4 regions of the Turicibacter bilis genome follow, and region 4 is predicted to be linked to each of the others. Evidence: predicted binding sites of a transcription regulator. Region 4 holds the regulator's gene; each other region holds the start of a gene.
What was found. The regulator Rex, encoded in region 4, represses fermentation and respiration genes when NADH is low (regulators of the CRP and FNR family bind a similar motif). The targets are predictions, from matches to a motif close to GTGAANNNNTTCAC.

Region 1: the regulator Rex is predicted to act here: its motif matches at 1,456-1,469, upstream of gap (type I glyceraldehyde-3-phosphate dehydrogenase).
Region 2: the regulator Rex is predicted to act here: its motif matches at 1,642-1,655, upstream of mnmL (tRNA modification radical SAM protein MnmL/YtqA).
Region 3: the regulator Rex is predicted to act here: its motif matches at 1,783-1,796, upstream of adhE (bifunctional acetaldehyde-CoA/alcohol dehydrogenase).

What each region holds. Positions count from the first base shown of each region.
Region 1 is NZ_CP071249.1:2,020,144-2,025,296, forward strand. It holds partial or broken gene J0J69_RS13545 (helix-turn-helix domain-containing protein) at 258-407, shown strand; gene clpP (ATP-dependent Clp endopeptidase proteolytic subunit ClpP) at 595-1,206, opposite strand; gene gap (type I glyceraldehyde-3-phosphate dehydrogenase) at 1,519-2,526, shown strand; gene J0J69_RS09795 (competence/damage-inducible protein A) at 2,670-3,893, shown strand; gene J0J69_RS09800 (phosphoglycerate kinase) at 3,972-5,153, shown strand, end outside.
Region 2 is NZ_CP071249.1:1,203,464-1,208,616, forward strand. It holds gene leuS (leucine--tRNA ligase) at 1-974, opposite strand, end outside; T-box leader at 1,399-1,619, opposite strand; gene mnmL (tRNA modification radical SAM protein MnmL/YtqA) at 1,848-2,804, shown strand; gene mnmM (tRNA 5-(aminomethyl)-2-thiouridylate-methyltransferase MnmM) at 2,806-3,369, shown strand; gene J0J69_RS05925 (DUF2600 family protein) at 3,472-4,509, opposite strand; gene J0J69_RS05930 (alpha-amylase family protein) at 4,723-5,153, shown strand, end outside.
Region 3 is NZ_CP071249.1:2,720,575-2,725,727, forward strand. It holds gene J0J69_RS13050 (cysteine desulfurase family protein) at 1-163, shown strand, start outside; gene thiI (tRNA uracil 4-sulfurtransferase ThiI) at 206-1,435, shown strand; gene adhE (bifunctional acetaldehyde-CoA/alcohol dehydrogenase) at 1,817-4,414, shown strand.
Region 4 is NZ_CP071249.1:2,140,856-2,146,008, reverse strand. It holds gene coaBC (bifunctional phosphopantothenoylcysteine decarboxylase/phosphopantothenate--cysteine ligase CoaBC) at 1-988, opposite strand, end outside; gene J0J69_RS10390 (ECF transporter S component) at 989-1,618, opposite strand; gene J0J69_RS10385 (redox-sensing transcriptional repressor Rex) at 1,876-2,535, opposite strand; gene J0J69_RS10380 (ABC-F family ATP-binding cassette domain-containing protein) at 2,754-4,667, shown strand; gene J0J69_RS10375 (GNAT family N-acetyltransferase) at 4,951-5,153, shown strand, end outside.

The DNA.
Region 1 (5,153 bases), 120 kb from region 4:
CTTGTTTAATGACAATACTTCTTAAAATATAGCCATGAAAAAGAGATTTCACTTATGAAATCTCTTTTTTTAGATGGAAAATATATAATGGTTAAAAAATTGAAAGATTGTAAATAACTATTGATGGAGGGGGAGCTAAGATGAATGTTATTGCTGTATCAACAATTTTTAGAAATGAGGGATTCCTATTGAAGTTTAATGATAGGTTATTGGATTTAACGAAGTGAAGAGGATTATCGTAGGATGAATTAGGGGAACTTTTAAATACATCGAGACAAACTATTTCTAAGTGGGAAAATAGCATTTCTTATCCTGATTTTCATCGTTTAATTCTTTTCAGTGATTTCTTTAATGTTTCATTAGATGGATTCATGAAAGGAGAACAAATTGTAATATCTCATCTTTAAAATTGCTTAAAGTCAACTTTAATCAGTTAAGAGATAGAATGAAAAAATTGAAGAAAATAGATATGTTTAGTATATTTTTTGATGTTATGATTGGGTTATTATTACTTAGATTTATTTTATCTTGTTTAGAGTCTATATTTTAGCTTTCTAGCAAAAAAAGTAGAGAATTTAATCTCTACTTTTTGAATTATTTATTATCTGCTGAAATGTCCACTGGACGAACAACAACTTGGTCAACTAAACCGTAAGCTACAGCTTCTTCAGCTGACATGAAGTTATCTCGTTCAGTATCTTGCTCGATTTTTTCAAGTGGTTGACCTGTTTGAGCAGATAAGATGTTATTTAATTTATCACGAGTTTTTAAAATGTGTTTTGCAGCAATGGCAATTTCAGTGGCTTGTCCTTGTGCTCCACCAAGTGGTTGATGAATCATGACTTCGCTGTTAGGTAAAGCATAGCGTTTACCTTTAGCACCCGCTGAAAGTAAGAAAGCACCCATTGACGCTGCCATCCCAACGCAGATTGTTGATACATCACATTTGATGTAGTTCATTGTATCAAAGATAGCAAATCCTGCTGTAACTGATCCACCAGGACTATTAATATAAAGGTTGATATCTTTATCTGGATCTTCTGCAGCTAAGAATAAAAGTTGAGCAACAACGATGTTTGCTGTATAATCGTTAATTTCACCACTTAACATGATGATACGATCTTTTAATAAGCGAGAATAAATATCATATGCACGCTCACCGTGAGCTGTTTGTTCAATGACTGTCGGTACTAAATAACTACTCATAAGGCACCCCTCTTTTTATAAAAATTTCTATAGCACATTTTACCACAACTGGACAAAAAAATATAGCATTGCGTCGGCCATACTCTATTTTAATGTTGTGAGTGGTAATATATTCATTTTTAAGTAAAAATTCTTAAACATTTTTGTTAAGCATTTGTTATTATAAACGCTTACATTAGTTTATAACTTGATTATCATGGTACAAATTGTTAGAATAAAAATGTAGTAATTTTTCACAATATATTATGTGTGTTAAAATACACGTAATGTGAAAAATGACCAATTTTATAATATCTTAGGAGGAATCTTCACATGGCTGTTAAAGTAGCGATTAATGGATTCGGGCGTATCGGACGCTTAGCTTTACGTTTAATGATCGAAAACAATGACTTCGAAGTAGTTGCAATCAACGACTTAACTGATGCTAAAACATTAGCTCATTTATTCAAATATGATTCAGCTCAAGGACGTTTCAACGGAGAAATCGAAGTTAAAGAAGGTGCTTTCGTTGTTAACGGTAAAGAAATCAAAGTAACTGCTGAGCGTAACCCTGCAGACTTACCTTGGGGAGAATTAGGAGTAGACGTAGTATTAGAATGTACTGGATTCTTCACTTCTCAAGAAAAAGCTGGATTACACTTAGAAGCAGGAGCTAAAAAAGTAGTTATCTCTGCACCAGCTACAGGAGATATCAAAACTGTAGTTTACAATGTAAACCAAGATATCTTAGACGGAACTGAAACAGTTATCTCAGGAGCTTCTTGTACAACTAACTGTTTAGCTCCAATGGCTAAAGTATTAAACGACAAATATGGTGTACAAAAAGGATTCATGACTACAATCCATGCTTACACTAATGACCAAAATACATTAGATGCTCCTCACGGAAAAGGTGACTTACGTCGTGGACGTGCAGCTGCTGCATCAATCGTTCCAAACTCAACAGGAGCTGCTAAAGCTATCGGTTTAGTAATTCCTGAATTAAACGGAAAATTAGACGGTGGAGCTCAACGTGTTCCAGTAATCACTGGTTCATTAACTGAGTTAGTATGTACTTTAAACACTAAAGTAACTGCTGCTGAAATCAACGAAGCAATGAAAGCTGCTGCTAACGAATCATTCGGATACACTGAAGATGAAATCGTTTCAGCTGACGTAATCGGAATTTCTTACGGATCATTATTCGATGCTACTCAAACTAAAGTTATGGAAGTTAACGGAGAGCAATTAGTTAAAGTTGCTGCTTGGTATGACAACGAAATGTCTTACACTAACCAATTAATCCGTACTTTAGGATACTTCGCTTCTTTAATTAAATAATTTTAGTTAAGCGATATTTTTGGAAAGCTATCCCATTTCGGGATAGCTTTTTTTATTATTTTCATTAGAATAGAGTTAGATGGATTTTTCTAAGTTAGAATAAAAAAACTGAAATAGGTCATGTTAAACAAGAGGTGAGCGGTGTGAATGTTGCGATTTTAGCGATTGGTAATGAAGTGCTGTCTGGTAAAACGATTAATACGAATAGTGCTTTTATTGCAAAACAAGTAGAACAGTTAGGTGGAAAAGTAACTCATCAACAAGTAGTTCCTGATCTAGAGGATGAAATTGCTCGAGGGTTAGAGATTGCATATACCTATGCGGATTTAGTGATTACTATTGGTGGATTAGGACCAACGGTAGATGATTTATCACGTGAAGGGGTTGCAAAGTATTTTAAAACAGAACTAGTTTATGACGATGAGATTTATGAAGGTATTTGTGAGTATTTCAGACGTAGCAATAGAGAAATTCCAAATAATAATCATCGTCAAGCTTATAAGTTTAAAGAAGGACTAGTTTTACCCAATAATAATGGAACAGCACCGGGATTATTTTTAAAGCAGGATAATAAATCAGTTTTCCTATTACCTGGACCTCCAGCAGAGCTTGAATTAATGTTTTCAGAGAGTGTAAGACCTTATTTTATTGATCAGATTAAGGAGCGTAAGATTAGTAATAGCTACCGTTTATGTGGAATTGGAGAGTCTTATGCAGAAGAAATGATTTTACACTTATATGGACGTTACCCTCATCTAAATATTGCACCTTATTGTGCTCCTGATAAAGTAGATTATATTGTTTCTACAGTGGATGCTTATGAAGAGGATTTAAGAGCCTTTGATGAAGAGTTTAAAGAAATTATGAAGGATTACTATATTGGAGATCAAAATACAGATCTTGCAACAGAAATTGTGCGCTTGCTTAAGGAAAAGCAATTAAAAATAGCAACGGCTGAAAGTTGCAGTGGTGGTCTTCTTTCATCGACTCTTGTGAACGTTTCAGGAGCATCTAGCGTCTTTTTAGAAGGAATCGTGACATATAGTTATGAGTCAAAATTAAATCGTTTAAACATTGATGTGAATCGTTTAATGGAGTTTGGCGCAGTTTCTGAGGAGATTGCACACGATATGGCATTCAATTTAGAAAAGTTAACGGGTGCTGATATCACAGTTGGTGTAACTGGAATTGCAGGACCAGGTGGTGGAAGTGAGTTAAAACCAGTTGGTCTAGTTTATATCGCGATTAATGTATGCGGTCAAATTTTCTTAAAATCATACATTTTTAATGGAAATCGTGAAAAAATAAGACAGCGCACAGTAGCGGAAGCTTTATATTGGCTTCACCATTATATAAAAGCGCTTTAATAGAAGGTAATGTTTGAATTATATGTAAAAAAGCGTTAAAATAATATTGTGAAAAATAATTTAAGGAGGACTCATCACATGAACAAAAAAACTGTTAAAGATGTTGAGTTAAATGGAAAGAAAGTCCTTGTACGTGTAGACTTCAACGTACCAATGAAAGACGGAAAAATTACAAATGACAACCGTATTGTAGCTGCATTACCTACAATCAAATACATCTTAGAAAATGGTGGACGTGCTATTTTATTCTCTCACTTAGGAAAAATCAAATCTGAAGAAGATAAAGCATCTAAATCATTACGTCCAGCTGCTGAGCGTTTAGCTGAGTTATTAGGACAAGACGTTAAATTCATCCCTGAAACTCGTGGAGCTGAATTAGAGGCTGCTATCGCTGAGTTAAAAGATGGAGAAGTTTTAATGTTCGAAAACACTCGTTTCGAAGATTTAGATGGTAAAAAAGAATCTAAAAATGATCCTGAGTTAGGTAAATACTGGGCTTCTTTAGGAGATATCTTCGTAAATGACGCATTCGGTACTGCACACCGTGCTCATGCATCAAACGTTGGAATCTCTGCTAACTTAGAAGCTGTAGCTGGATTCTTATTAGAAAAAGAAATCGAATTTATCGGTGGAGCTGTTGATGCGCCTCAACGTCCAATGGTTGCTATCTTAGGTGGAGCTAAAGTATCTGATAAAATCGGAGTTATCGAAAACTTATTAGATAAAGCTGACAAAGTATTAGTTGGTGGAGGAATGATGTTCACATTCCTTAAAGCTCAAGGTAAAAACATTGGTAAATCTTTATGTGAAGAAGATAAATTAGAATTAGCAAAAGCTTTACTAGAAAAAGGTGGAGACAAATTAGTTTTACCTATCGATACAGTTGCTGCTAAAGAATTCTCTAACGATACTGAGTTCCGCGTAGTTTCAGTTGATGCATTAGCTGATGACGAAATGGGATTAGATGTTGGACCTGCTACTGTTGAGTTATTCTCTAATGTATTAAAAGATGCTAAAACAGTTGTATGGAATGGACCAATGGGTGTATTCGAAATGTCTAACTTCGCTAAAGGAACTATCGGTGTATGTGAAGCTATCGCTAACTTAGAAGGTGCTATCACAATCATCGGTGGTGGAGATTCAGCTGCTGCTGCAATGCAATTAGGATACGCTGACAAATTCTCTCACATCTCAACAGGTGGAGGAGCTTCTTTAGAGTATTTAGAAGGTAAAGAATTACCAGGTGTTGCTTCATTAAGC
Region 2 (5,153 bases), 940 kb from region 4:
CAAACTGGAACTTGAGCTCCTGTAATTGGATGAATTGCGTAAGCTCCTGTTGCCACACCTGATTTTTCTTTATTTAATTCTGTACGCTCTAAATCAGATTTTGCTTTTGCAGCTTCTTGATAAGCAACAACCGCTTCTTTACATTCAGGCGTTGTAATTTCATTTACTAATGGATGTTCTGGTGCTAAAACAACGTATGTTACACCGAATACCGTATCAGGACGTGTTGTAAACACATCAAATGAATGTTCTGTTCCATTAACTTTAAAGTTAATTAACGCTCCTTCACTCTTACCGATCCAGTTACGTTGCATATCTTTAATGCTTTCTGTCCAGTCTAACCCTTCTAAATCTTCAAGTAATCGTTCAGCATAATGTGTAATTTTAAGCACCCATTGTTTCATTGGTTTCTTGATTACAGGATGTTCCCCACGTTCAGAGACCATTTTCCCATCAACATTTAAAACTTCCTCATTTGCTAAAACTGTTCCTAACCCTTCACACCAGTTAACTTCAATATCTTTAATTTCAGCTAATCCCATGTTATATAATTGGGTGAAAATCCATTGTGTCCATTTATAATATTTTGGATCGGTTGTATTTAACTCTTTATCCCAATCATATGAGAATCCTAATGATTGAATTTGTTTACGGAATGTATTAATGTTAATATCCGTAAATTCACGAGGGTCATTTCCTGTATTTAATGCATATTGCTCAGCTGGTAAACCGAATGCATCCCATCCCATTGGATGTAAGACACGGTACCCTTGCATACGTTTCATACGAGAAACAATATCAGTTGCTGTATATCCTTCTGGATGACCGACGTGAAGTCCCGCTCCAGATGGATAAGGGAACATATCTAATGCATAATACTTAGGTTTTGACTTATCTTCAGACGTTTTGAATGTCTTATTTTCTAGCCAATAATTTTGCCACTTTTGTTCAATCTGTTTGTGATCAAATGCCATAATTCTACCTCCGGGCCCCCGGCCTGCGAAGCAGGTATCCTCCACTGCTGGGGTAATCTTAAATTTGTAGGTGAGTCTACTATTCATTAAGAAAATTTAAATACTGCTTTCTTTTCTTAAATGATGAAGTAAACACTTCACTAAAATAAAACCAAATATTATGAATAATTTGTGACGAATCGATATAAATTATTCATTAATACAAAATAATGGATTAAATTCCATAAACCTATATCTTATTCTTTTTAATAAAGATGGGGTAAGAAAAATCTTTTATCCCTCACTCAAAAAGTTAAAGAGAACACCCTCTTCCCATCAAAGGAGGGAAAGCTAAGAGTCCAACTACTTCGCTATACATATAGTTGAATTAATCCACTAAAGCAGATCGTTGAACTAACAAAAAAAGTCCTTAGAATATTTCTATTCTAAGGACGTAAATTACGCGGTACCACCTTAGTTGCAAGAGTCTAAAAAAAGTAGTCTCTTACCTCTCTCATCTTTTAACGCAAGAATACGGCAATCATTACTTAAATTTCACAATTGCAACTCCGAGGTGAGTTCATAAGTGTTCTATACGAATTTACACCAACCATTCGCTCTCTACAATAGTCCCAACTTACTACTAGTCCTCTTCACGGTTCATATAAGTTTATTCTAGAAAAATTATATCAAACCTTTCACAAAAAACAAGATTTTTTATAAAAAAACGTCATAAAACAATATCTCGTGCCACTAATTCACATCTATGATAAAATAAAAGACGATAAACAAACAACATACCACAATCCTCATCATTTTAAAGGACTATCTTAAATGATTCATTCGTGATTGATTTGATAAAAAGAATATACTAAAAACAGGAGGAATAGATAGATGAACAATCCGTTTCCATACAGCTATGCTGATAAACGATACCATACATTAAACTATCATTTACGTGAAAAATATAACCAAAAAATCTTCAAAGTCATGATTAATGCTGGATTTACTTGCCCAAATATTGATGGAACGGTTAAATACGGTGGATGTACGTTCTGTAGTACCAAAGGTAGTGGTGACTTTGCTGGAAATCCAGAAGACAACTTAAAAACTCAATTTAATCAAGTCAAAGAGATGATGCATCAAAAATGGCCTGAAGCAGGATACATCGCCTATTTCCAAGCTTTCTCAAATACACATGCACCACTTGAAGTCTTAAAACGTAAATACGAAGCTGTGCTAGAATGTGATCCTAATATCGTCGCTCTTTCAATTGGGACACGTCCTGACTGTTTACCAGATGATGTCGTCGACTACTTAGGTGAATTAAACAAAGAAGTCGATTTATGGGTAGAACTTGGGCTTCAATCAATGCATGATAAAACAGGAAAACTTATTAACCGCGGACATGATTATCAAACATTAGTCGAAGGAGTTAACAAACTTCGCGCGAAAAATATCGACGTTATCATTCATATCATTAATGGATTACCAGGTGAAACACATGAAATGATGTTAGAAACGGCGAAAGCTGTAGCAGGACTTGATGTCCAAGGGATCAAAATTCATTTACTTCACGTCATTGAAGGAACACCAATGCACAAAATGTTAGACAAAGGGATGTTAACACTCATGGAGAAAGATGAGTATATCGACTTAGTGGTTGATCAATTAGAAATCTTACCCCCTGAAATGGTTATCCATCGTTTAACAGGTGATGCCGTTCGTGAAGAATTAGTTGGACCGATGTGGAGTTTAAAAAAATGGGAAGTTTTAAATGCAATTGATGATCGCTTAAAAGAGCGTAACACGTACCAAGGGCGACTTTATCAAAAACCGGAGGAAAACTAAGATGGCACAAACATTAGAACGCGTTCTTCCCTTTTCAAAAAATTTATTAGAAAAAGCTTTAAAACCAGGTGATGTTGCGATTGATGGAACAGCTGGTAATGGTTATGATACGTTATTTTTAGCAGAACTTGTTGGTGAGTCAGGCCATGTTTATAGCTTTGATGTCCAAGAAGAAGCCATTCAAAGCACGCAAACTAAGTTAAAAGAAGCTGATATTAACCATGTAACTTTAATTCATGATGGACATCAACATGTCCTAAACTATGTGCAGCAACCAATTAGCGCGGCGATTTTTAATCTAGGTTACCTTCCTGGTAGTGATCAAAGTATTACGACTCATGGTGAAACGACATGGAAAGCTGTCACTGACATTTTAAGCTTATTAAAGAAAAATGGAATTATTATTTTAGTTGTGTATCATGGACATGAGGAAGGAAAAGTGGAACGCCACTATCTAGAGCAGTGTTTTGAAACACTAGATACTAAAACAACTCAAGTCTTAACGTACCAATTCATTAACCGACCAACGGCTCCATTCATTGTCGCCATCGAAAAACTACATTAAAAAAGCTACTTTAATAGTAGCTTTTTTTGTTCCTTAATTTGTAATGATAAAAGAAATAAAACTTCAGAAAATACCACTACCCATATACCTATACATTCATGATTACTTTACAAACTTTCTCGTATGATGGAATAAAAAGCGGGCACGAAAACCGAGTTTTTTAATGATTTGTTTTTGAACGATACGAAGTTGAGGATTTTTCTTCACACCTTCTGCTAAGTATAATGCGAAGAGTCCATCATTAATCGTTTGATGAAATCCTTTCTCCGGTAAGAGCCTTATCTGCTGTTGGGCCTCGTAGTAAACGTCAAGAATCCGATAAATTCCCTCTTCAAAGTTATGATAATAAGAAAAGAAATTAAGTTCTCCTTCTTCGATATCTTCCTCTAAATCAATTAGATAATCAAGCATAATATGAAGTTCTTGCACCGCTGGAAACATTGCTTGAAAAATACACTCAGGTTGGATTTGATAACGGTCTTGATTCATCGCATAAGCCACCATCGTAAAAATTCCAAGTGTTGAACCACAGGCTGCACCAAACTCAAACCAAGTTAAATCACCTGCTAATCGTTTTTGCTGACTTCTTAATTGAATTAATCGAACTTCCCGCTCTGATACTTTTAAATGCTTATAAACTTGTAAATCTACATACAATCCAGCTAAGCGACCAAGCCAAGAAGCATAAAGCGAATAGTGAGGAATCTTTTTTAATGATTCTTGGCACAAGCGGACAAGCATATTCAAATAGCCTCCATCGAGTTGCTGTGTTTGATACTGATAATAATTTGGAGCATGAGGAGTTAGTTTAAAGACATCTAATAACGACTGATGTAAACGACGAAAATTCGTTTCATTAATAACATTTGTTTGATCGACTAAATTATCTAAATAGTCACACATCGTCTGATAAGCCGTCATAAATTTTAAATAATCGGCTTGATACTCTTCACTTACTAAGGCTGCATAAAAAGATGCTCCATAGCAATGAAAAGCTTTTTTTGAAAGACTCGCTAACGCTTCTTTCTTTAATTTCGGATCGGTAATTTGTTGCGCATGTTGTTCATATAAACTTAAAAATGATTTCGTCTTAGGTTGATACGATTTATAAAAAGCTTTCATTAAGGCTGGATAGAACATGTTTTCACCTCTCAATCGATACCTCTATAGTGTAGACCAAGGTTCCAGCGTTCAATCATCATTTGACTGAAATGTCATTCATTCTTACAGAAACCTCTTCTTTTCGACAGACGTAACCGATTACAACCTTTCCCTATTCCCCTTAGTTTTCTACTTTTTTACAAATGTAGATGTTATAATGATTGTGTATTTATGGAAAAGGAGGAATAAATAGTGAGGGGAAGCAAATTACAAAAACTACTACATGTTCTAAAAAAACATGATCATAAAAACGACGTCTATAACTATGCCATTCCTGATTTATGGAATGCATGGAACTATCAAGGAGAGGAAATGGTGCGTACTAGTTGGGGGGAACTCATCGTTAATCCATACAACTTCTATAGTGAAGTGATCCAATCCTACATTTTGCCTCAGGCTAAAGACGACGTTAACTATAATCAATCGCTAAGTCAAATCAAGCAATCATATGAAGCTAAACCAGGCTATTTAGGGGGAGACTGGATTAAAGATTCAGTGGTTTATTCAATGATGGTTCGAACATCGACAGCTTGGGACCATGACCGAAGTGGAGATTTAGAGAACCATAACTTATACGATTTAAATGAAACAGGGACATTCGTAAAATCATTAGCATTACTTCC
Region 3 (5,153 bases), 580 kb from region 4:
ATCTAAATCAGCGACTGCATCACGTATCTTATTAGCATTAGGGATTAGTGATGAGGTTGCACAAGAGAGTGTACGTGTTAGTTTCTCTAATCTATCGACAATGGAGGAAGTAGATCGACTAATTAAAGCTTTAAAAATCGTTGTGGCACAACTAAAACACTAGTACTACAAATCGCAGCAGGTTATCGAGGAAGGAAATGATGAAATGATTTATGACCGTATTTTAGTCCGTTATGGTGAATTATCGATTAAAGGAAAAAATCGTAAGTATTTTAAAAATGCATTACACAAAATTATTCGCCGCAAGTTACGTGGGCTTGATCAGTTAAAATATGAAGTGACACGTGACCGTTTCTATATCATTTTAAATGGGACAGCGCCAGAATTAGTAACAGAGCAGCTAGATAAAGTTTTCGGATTACAATCTTATAGTTTAGCTGCTCGTTGTGAAAATGAAATTGATGCAATTAAAGCATTAGCTTTAGAGATTATTAATGAACAACCAAAAGTTCCAACTACATTTAAAGTAGAAACAAAACGTTCAGATAAACAATTCCCAATGCAATCAGGTGAAATTTCACGTGGAGTAGGGGCACATTTATTAATTAATACGGATCACTTAAGCGTGGATGTTCATAATCCGGATATGACGGTGTTTGTTGAAGTTCGTCGCGAAGGAACATTCATTATGGCTGATCACATTAAAGGTCTTGGTGGGTTCCCAGTTGGAATTAGTGGAAAAGGTTTATTAATGATTTCAGGTGGAATTGATAGTCCAGTTGCTGGATACCTAATGCAAAAACGTGGAGTTGAGATTGAAGCGATTCACTTTGCATCACCACCATATACATCAGTTCGTTCAAAACAAAAAGTGTTAGACTTAATGGAGAAAAATGCTCATTATGCACCGGTAGACTCAATTGATGTTCATGTAGTTCCATTCACGGAATTACAAACAGCCATTTATGAGAATATTCCTAGCAGCTATACAATGACAGTTATGCGTCGTATGATGTATCGTATCGCTGAAGGAATTGCTAAAAAACGTGAGATTTTAGTTTTAGCAAATGGTGAAAGTTTAGGGCAAGTTGCTTCTCAAACATTAGCAAGTATGTATGCAATTAATGCTGTAACGAATATGCCAATTATTCGTCCAGTTGCTACACTTGATAAAAATGAAATTATTGAAATTGCGAAACAAATCGATACATATGATATTTCAATTCGTCCATATGAAGATTGCTGTACGGTCTTTGTTCCAGAGCACCCAGCGACTAATCCATCGCTTGAAAAATGTATTGAATTTGAACAAAACTTTGATTTTGAATCATTAGTACAAAAATGTATTGATAATACAGAAATCATTACAGTTCATGCGGGTGAAATCATTGAGTTAGAAGATAATACTGCTTGTCCATTAAATGATTTATTCTAATTGATATAAATAAAAAGCTGAAAGAAGTAATATTCTTCCAGCTTTTTTTGTATTTAAGTTCATTTTATGAATCAAAAAAATATACCTCAATTAGAAAAAAATATTAATGATAAAACGATTAATTTGTACTGTTAAAGTTATTTTTTGTCGAACTATAATCTTTCTTGGGTGCGAATGTAGAAAGAAATAAAAATCTATATTTTTACATTTATAGTTAAATAAGGTAAAATATATAAGTGAAAAACGCTTTCTATCATAAAATTTACTATTTGTGAAATTATAAACGTTTTCAATCCGTTTTCATTAGACAAATAATTCACAATGTAATATAATAGCGTTGTAAGTAAGTGAATGAATTCACAATCTTGAGGAGGAGTCGGAATGACAAATAAAATTACAAATGTTGAGGAGTTAATGTCAACTCTTGAAACAATGCGCGCAGCTCAACGTGAGTTTGCCACATTTACACAAGAACAAGTTGATGAATTATTCTACAAAGCGGCAATGGCAATTAATAATTTACGTATTCCGTTAGCACAAATGGCAGTAGAAGAAACGGGAATGGGATTAGTTGAAGATAAAGTTATTAAAAATCATTACGCTTCAGAATATATCTATAATAAATATCGTAATGAAAAAACATGTGGGGTTTTATCTGAAGATTTATCGTTCGGAATTCAAAAAGTTGCTGAGCCAGTAGGGGTAATCGGAGCAGTAATTCCAACAACAAATCCAACATCTACAGCATGTTTTAAATGTTTAATGGCAATTAAAACTCGTAATGCAATTGTTATTTCAGCCCATCCACGTGCTAAAAATTGTACAAACTATACAGCCCAAGTGATTCGTGAAACAATTGAAGCAGCAGGAGCTCCAAAAGGATTAATTGCATGGATCGATGCACCAAGTATTGAATTAACAAATACAGTTATGCGTGAAGTCGATTTAATCTTAGCAACGGGTGGACCAGGAATGGTTAAAGCAGCATACTCTTCAGGAACACCAGCAATTGGAGTAGGGGCAGGTAATACACCAGTTATTTTCCATAAAACATGTAACATCCCAATGGCTGTTAACTCATTATTATTATCAAAAACATTTGACTACGGTGTCATCTGTGCATCAGAACAGTCAATCATTGTTGATGAGTCAATCTATGATGCAGTTAAGACTGAACTTACAAAGCGTGGAGCTTTATTATTAAATCCAGAGCAATTAGAGGCTGTTCGTAAGACAATCATTGTCAATGGCGCATTAAATGCTAAAATTGTTGGACAACCAGCATGGAAAATTGCTGAATTAGCAGGATTTGAAGTTCCTAAGGATACAAAAGTTTTAGTTGGTGAAGTGACTGATACTTCATTAGAGGAACCATTCGCTCATGAAAAATTATCAGTTGTCTTAGCAATGTACAAATCATCTAATCATGCGGAAGCAGTGGATATGGCTGAAACATTAGTTAACCATAGTGGTCTAGGGCATACTTCAGCTATTTATGCAGATGAGTTACGTGCTGAAGCTGATATTCAAGCGATGGCATCTCGTATGCGTACAACAACATTCTTAATTAATCAACCAACAGCACATGGAGGAATTGGAGATATCTTTAACTTTGCTTTAGCGCCATCATTAACTTTAGGTTGTGGTTCTTGGGGGAATAACTCAGTATCAGAAAATGTAGGACCAAAACATTTAATTAATATTAAAACGGTTGCTAAAAGGAGAGAGAATATGCTTTGGTTTAAAGTTCCATCAAAAGTTTATTATAAATTTGGATGCTTACCAGTTGCATTAGAAGACTTAAACTTCGATGGTAAAAAACGTGCATTTATTGTAACAGATAAAGTGTTATTTGATTTAGGATATACAAAACAAGTCACGGATGAGTTAGATCGTTACGGAATTCAATATACAATGTTCACAGATGTTCATCCAGATCCATTACTATCAGATGCTAAAAAAGGTGCTGAAGCAATGGCCAACTTCAAACCAGATGTCATCATCGCCTTAGGTGGAGGATCTGCTATGGATGCAGCAAAAATTATGTGGGTATTATATGAACACCCTGAAACTAACTTCCAAGATCTAGCAATGCGTTTCATGGACGTTCGTAAACGTATCTATCGCTTCCCTCAAATGGGTAAAAAAGCTAGCTTAGTATGTATTGCAACTTCAGCTGGTACAGGTTCAGAAGTCACTCCTTTCGCTGTAATCACAGATGATGAAACAGGAATTAAATATCCATTAGCTGACTACGAATTAACTCCAACAATGGCAATTGTTGACCCAGTCTTAATGTTATCCATGCCAAAAGGATTATGTGCTGCTTCAGGTATCGATGTATTAACTCATGCTTTAGAATCATTAGTAGCAACAGTAGCAACAGAATATACAATTCCATTATCATTAGAATCAGCTAAATTAGTCTTTGATTACTTACCAGAATCTTATCATGGTGGAGCAGAAGCAAAAGTAGCTAAAGAAAAAATGGCTAACGCTTCATGTATGGCAGGGATGGCCTTCTCTAATGCAATGCTTGGATTATGCCACTCAATGGCTCATAAATTAGGGGCTAAATTCCATATTCCTCATGGTATTGCAAATGCATTATTAATTAATGAAGTTATCAAATATAATGCAACAGATGCACCATTCAAACAAGGAACATTCCCTCAATATGAAACTCCTCAAGCAATCGAACGTTATGCTAAAGCTGCAGAGTATGTAGGATTAACAGGACGTACGAATGAAGAAAAGGTTCAAGCGTTATTAAATAAAATTGATGAATTAAAACGTGAAATCAATATTCCGATGAGTATTTCAGAATGTGGTGTATCAGAAGCTGACTTCTTAGCAGCAGTAGATGAATTAGCAGTTGAAGCATTCGATGATCAATGTACGCCTGCTAACCCACGTTACCCATTAATTGAAGATATCAAACAATTATACTTAAATGCATTCTACGGCGAAACAAAATAATTAATCACCAATCTACGCATACACTAATTTAAAACTCCAAACAGTGACCAAAGCACTCTGTCCTTTTTGACAGGGTGCTTTTTACTATTTTAAGATAAGATAGGATTACTGCATTCATCATTGAAAGGGGGTTAATCAAATCATGGCATAAAAATAGTTTTAATGATAGAAGAAGCAGTCTTATTGCTAGATAGCTAGCCTGTGTTCATGAAGTTTTAAGATTTTAACTTTGATGTGATTAGTATTAATGATTTATGAATTTTAAATAGAATAAAAACTCACATCGCTTTATTCTATTTAAAATACAGGGATACTACAGTATATATTTGAAAGAGATACCTTATAACAAGTAATCGATAGTTTATACAAAAAATATGAATTGAATTAAAATGAATGAATATAAAAAAGTTAACTATTACGACAACTTTTCTAAATAGAAACAGAAAGGTTTTCTACATTTAGTATATTAACCTAAATGTGTGATAGTCATGCCGTGTAAGGTAAACTATAGTCCAGGGCACACCTGACAGATTGTCGAAGACAATCTAATCCTCAACTGCTAGGGGGGGGTAAAAGTTTTTTACAATTGGAAAAACTTATCTGGACTTATAGAATAGTTAAGGTAAATACTATATTCTAAGAATATAAAAAAGTAGCACCGAAGTGCTACTTTATTTACTATGAGTTTATCTGCTCCAACGGAAACACCTCATTTATTAACGAATAGTTAATAGAATCA
Region 4 (5,153 bases):
CTAAATCTTGAGTCTCCATAGCAAACCCACAAACAACTTGATTCGCCTTTTTTAGCTGCCCCATATGAGCTAAGATATCTGGATTGGTTACAAAATCAATCGTCAACTGATTACCTTGCTTTTTCATTTTATGATCACTCACACGCTCCACTCGGTAATCTGAAACGGCTGCTGACTTCACTAAAATATCATACTCATCTTTTAGAGCCTCAACTGCTTCAAACATTTGAATTGCTGTTCTAACCTCAACAACATCCATGAAAACTGGCTTTCTTAATGAAACAGGCCCAGTTACTAACGTCACATCCGCACCTAAATTACGAGCAGCACGTGCCACTGCATACCCCATCTTCCCACTTGAATGATTCGTCATGAAACGAACTGGATCTAAATCTTCTTGAGTGGGTCCTGCGGTTACGACAACTTTCATTCCTTTTAAAGGCTTGTCCTTAACTAATAAACTTTCAATCGCATCTTCAATATCCTCGATTTCTGCCAAACGACCTTTCCCAACATCTCCACATGCTAAATAACCACTATCTGATTCAACAAAAGTCATTCCATATTTTTTACAAATCTCAATATTATGCTGTGTGATTGGATTATTTAACATTCCTGTATTCATTGCAGGTGCAATGAGTTTTGGGCAAGACGCGGCTAAAAACGTTGTCGTCAACATATCATCCGCTAATCCATGAGCAAACTTCGCAATACAATTTGCTGAAGCTGGAGCCACAACAAATAAATCTGCGCGCTTAGCTAATGAAATATGATTCACATCATACTGGAAATTGCGATCAAACGTTCCAACAGATACACGATTATGAGTTAATGTTTCAAATGTCATCGGTGTAATAAATTCTGTAGCATTTTTCGTCATAATGACATGAACATCATAACCTTTTTTATATAGACTACTTGCAAGTTGTGCACTTTTATAAGCTGCAATTCCCCCACAAACTCCCAATACAATAGTCTTTTTGTTCAACTAAATCACCTTCTTCGTAATTGGTTCTAACACCTTCGTTAATGGTGCAATAATTAATGTAGCTAAGATGGCTTCCAGTACACTATTTGTCGTAATGATTCCTAGTAATAAGCCAAATAAAGCTGAAACTTCAACTCCTTTGGCTGCTGCATAACTTGGACCAAAGAATAAGTAGATCATTCCAAGCACTAAAATGGAGTGAATTAACGTACAAACTAAAGCCGTAACTCCACTACCGAATAATCTCATTTTATTATTTTTATTTTTAAACCAATGATAAATCACTGCAGCTAATACCCCAAGTAAGACACGTGGACCAATAGCAATAACTAAACTCATGAAGTTTCCATGATATTCACCTAATGAATAAAATGGGGTAAATACAAATGATGTAATCGTTGGGGTAATCGTATTAATAATCACACTACTCAATCCAAAAACTAATCCTGTAATAGCTCCACCTTTGACTCCCAATAAAATTCCTGCTAAAATAACTGGAATATGCATGGTTGTGGCACGAACTGGGCCTAATGGAATATATCCAAGTGGTGTTAACATTAAAACAACTTGAATACTACAAAACATCGTTAGTAAAACTAAAAACTTGGTTTTCTTTCTTGATTGATTCATTTTTCTTCTCCTCCACTGTCGCTTCTTTCGAATGCAACGTCTTGAATATTATATTTGACATCGTTAGTATGACCTTAATTGATGTTATAAAATCACCATTAAGTTTGACAAACGCTATCATCGCTCATAATTATACTGATGTATTGAATAGTTTTCAATAAAATAACATTATTTTACCATTATTCATCGCCTGTAAAAAGAAAAAAAGCTTATAATCAATTGATTATAAGCTTATAACGGACGAAATTTAAAAAGTACTAATGTTTTGCTTGTTCTTTTTGAAAAACATAGAAGAATAATGTCTCTAACTCCATATTTAAATCTACTTCATGAACGGTAATGTCTTCACTCACATTAATCACTGTAGAAGATAAATTTAAAATACCTTTAATACCTAACCCTTCTAATGATGTTGCAACACTTTGAGCAACTGTCGGTGGTACTGTTAAAATAACATAAGTAACACGGTGTTCTTCAATATACGATTTTAAATCATTTAAATGATAAAGAGGCAATTCACCTACACATTGTCCAACTAAGCTTTCATCTGTATCAAACCCTGCAATTAAGTTAACTGGTGTTCTAAATACACGTTTCTTAAACTTATCTGAGCTAAAATACTTTAATAGTGCACGCCCTAAGTTTCCGACCCCAATTAAAACACAGCTCTGTGCATCCTCTGTTTTCAATAAATTATTAAATGCCTCTAAAACAACGCGTACCTCATATCCATATCCTTGACGACCTAATTCACCTAAATATGAAAAATCACGTCGAATAGTAGCAGAATCAATCCCTATTTTTTGGCTTAATTCACCTGACTGAATTCGTTTAACGCCCATTTCATCTAATTCAACGAAACAGCGACGATAAAGTGCTAACCTTTTAATCGTTGCATTTGGAATATTTGATAACATAGAAAACCTCCTTTACCATATTTCAATAATAACATGAAAATAATTCAATGTGAATACTGTCAGAAGCATAAAACATCTATATGTTAAATTGTTTTAAAATTCGACTATTATTTCATCCAGTGTCCGTTGCTTATCTCTTCTTTAAGCATTATACTTATAAATAAATACAATAAAATCCGAATATCTACTGATAAGTTAATATATAAAGGAGAAACAAAATGATCTTATTACAAACTAGCAAATTGACAAAGCTCTATTCAGGAACTCCCATTCTTGAAAATGTGCAATTTGAAGTCAAAAAAGGGGAGCGTATTGCCGTTGTTGGACGTAATGGTGCCGGTAAATCAACACTATTAAAAATGATTGCTGATGAAATCGACTTCGATAGTGGAGAAATCCACAAGCCACAAAGTGTCGTCCTAGGCTATTTTGCCCAATCAAGCCACGTTAATTCAAATGACACCATCTATAATGAAATGTTAAGCGTCTTCGCTGAAACAATCAAACTAAAAGGCCAGCTTGAAGAGCTAAGCCTTAAAATGGCTGAAGAAGACCCAAGCAGCGAACAATACTTAAGAATTATTGAACAATATCAAAACTTAAATCATCGCTTTGAATTAATGAGTGGTTATACTTACGAATCTGAAATCAATAATATTCTCAATCGATTTAAATTCAATGAGATTGGCTTTGACCAAAAAATCTCAAACTTAAGTGGAGGACAAAAAACAAGATTGGCTCTTGCCAAACTCCTTCTTCAAAAACCAGATGTTCTAATTCTCGATGAGCCTACTAACCACTTAGACATCGATACAATCGAATGGTTGGAAGGATACCTAAAAAAATATTCAGGTGCCGTAGTTATCGTCTCACATGACCGCTATTTTATCGATCAGATTGCAACAACGGTCTATGAAATTGAGTATCGAAAATGTACGAAGTACAAAGGAAACTACTCAGATTATATAGATCAAAAGGCAGTTTCCTATGCATCCCTCATGAAGCAATACGAAAAACAACAAAAAGAGATTTCAAAAATGGAAGACTTCATTAGTCGAAACATCGTCCGTGCCTCAACAACAAAACGTGCTCAATCACGCCGTAAGCTATTAGATAAAATGGAGCGTATTGAAATCCCTAAAATCAACGATAAATCAATCGGTATTACATTTGAAATTGACCGCCGAAGCGGAAATGACGTCCTAAAAGTAGAAGATTTAACAGTTGGATACCCAGATCAAATCATCTCAGATCATCTAGACTTCCAAATTAATCGTCTAGATCGTGTGGCTTTAATTGGGCCAAATGGAATCGGAAAATCTACCATCCTTAAAACAGTAGCAGGTGACTTACCAAAGTTAGGGGGAGAAGTTTACTACGGTAAAAGCCTAGACATGGGATACTTTGATCAAGAGCAAGCAAACCTAACTTCTAATAACACCGTCTTAAATGAAGTTTGGAACTACTTCCCGACGCGACTAGAAAAAGATATTCGTACATTACTTGGAAACTTCCTGTTTACAGGAGATGACGTCTTTAAGACAGTTAACCAACTGTCTGGTGGTGAAAAGGTTCGACTAACACTTTGTAAACTCATGCTTCAAAAAAATAACTTCTTACTTCTAGATGAGCCAACTAATCACTTAGATATTGATAGTAAAGAAATGCTAGAACTTTCACTAGAAGACTATGAAGGAACAGTCTTCTTCATCTCCCATGACCGTTACTTCATCGATAAAATCGCAACCCGCATTTTAGAAGTTACTCCACATGGTGTAGTATCATACTTAGGAAACTACTCAGATTATATGGAGAAGAAACAACAATTGGCTGAGCTAGAAGCAGCTAAATTAGCTGAGGAGTCAAATACAACAACAACTAACAATGTAACAGATTACCAAAAACAAAAAGAACAGCGACGATTAGAACAACAGCGTAAACGTCAACTAGAGGACATCGAATCAAAAATCGCCGCCTATGAAGAAGAACTTGAATATAAAAAAGCTGAGCTTTTCCAAGAAGAAGTCTACCTGGACACACAAAAATCAGCACAGGTTCAAGCTCGAATCGAAGAACTTGAAGAGTTAATCATGGAATCTATGGAAACTTGGGAAGAATTAAGCTTATCATAAAAAAGTCGTCCAAATGGACGACTTTTTGAATATCCACAATATGTAGTGAATATCATGTAACAAAAGGAGGAATTTTCAAAAAAAGAGTCAAAAAATCTTGTTCACTAGCTAGGCAAATCAGATTAAACACAACGAAGGGGGAGTTAATCAAATCGCCTACCAATAAAATCTCTAGCTCTATCTCATATAAGATAGAGCTTTTTCATATACTTAAACATCACTTGAACCTCCCATGACTAAAGTCACGAGTGTTCTGTTGACATTCATAAAATGGAGGAATACTATGAAAACAAAAAGACTAACCTTAAGAAACGTTGAAATTACTGATGCAAAACTTCTAGCCCAATGGAAGAATGATCCTGATCTGCAAGAGATGTCCACAGGTCAAAAAGAGTTCACCACAGAAACTGAACAAACAGATATTACTAACAATCATGACCCCTACTACATTCTCGTAATCAATGAAACCAATGAGCCTATCGGATA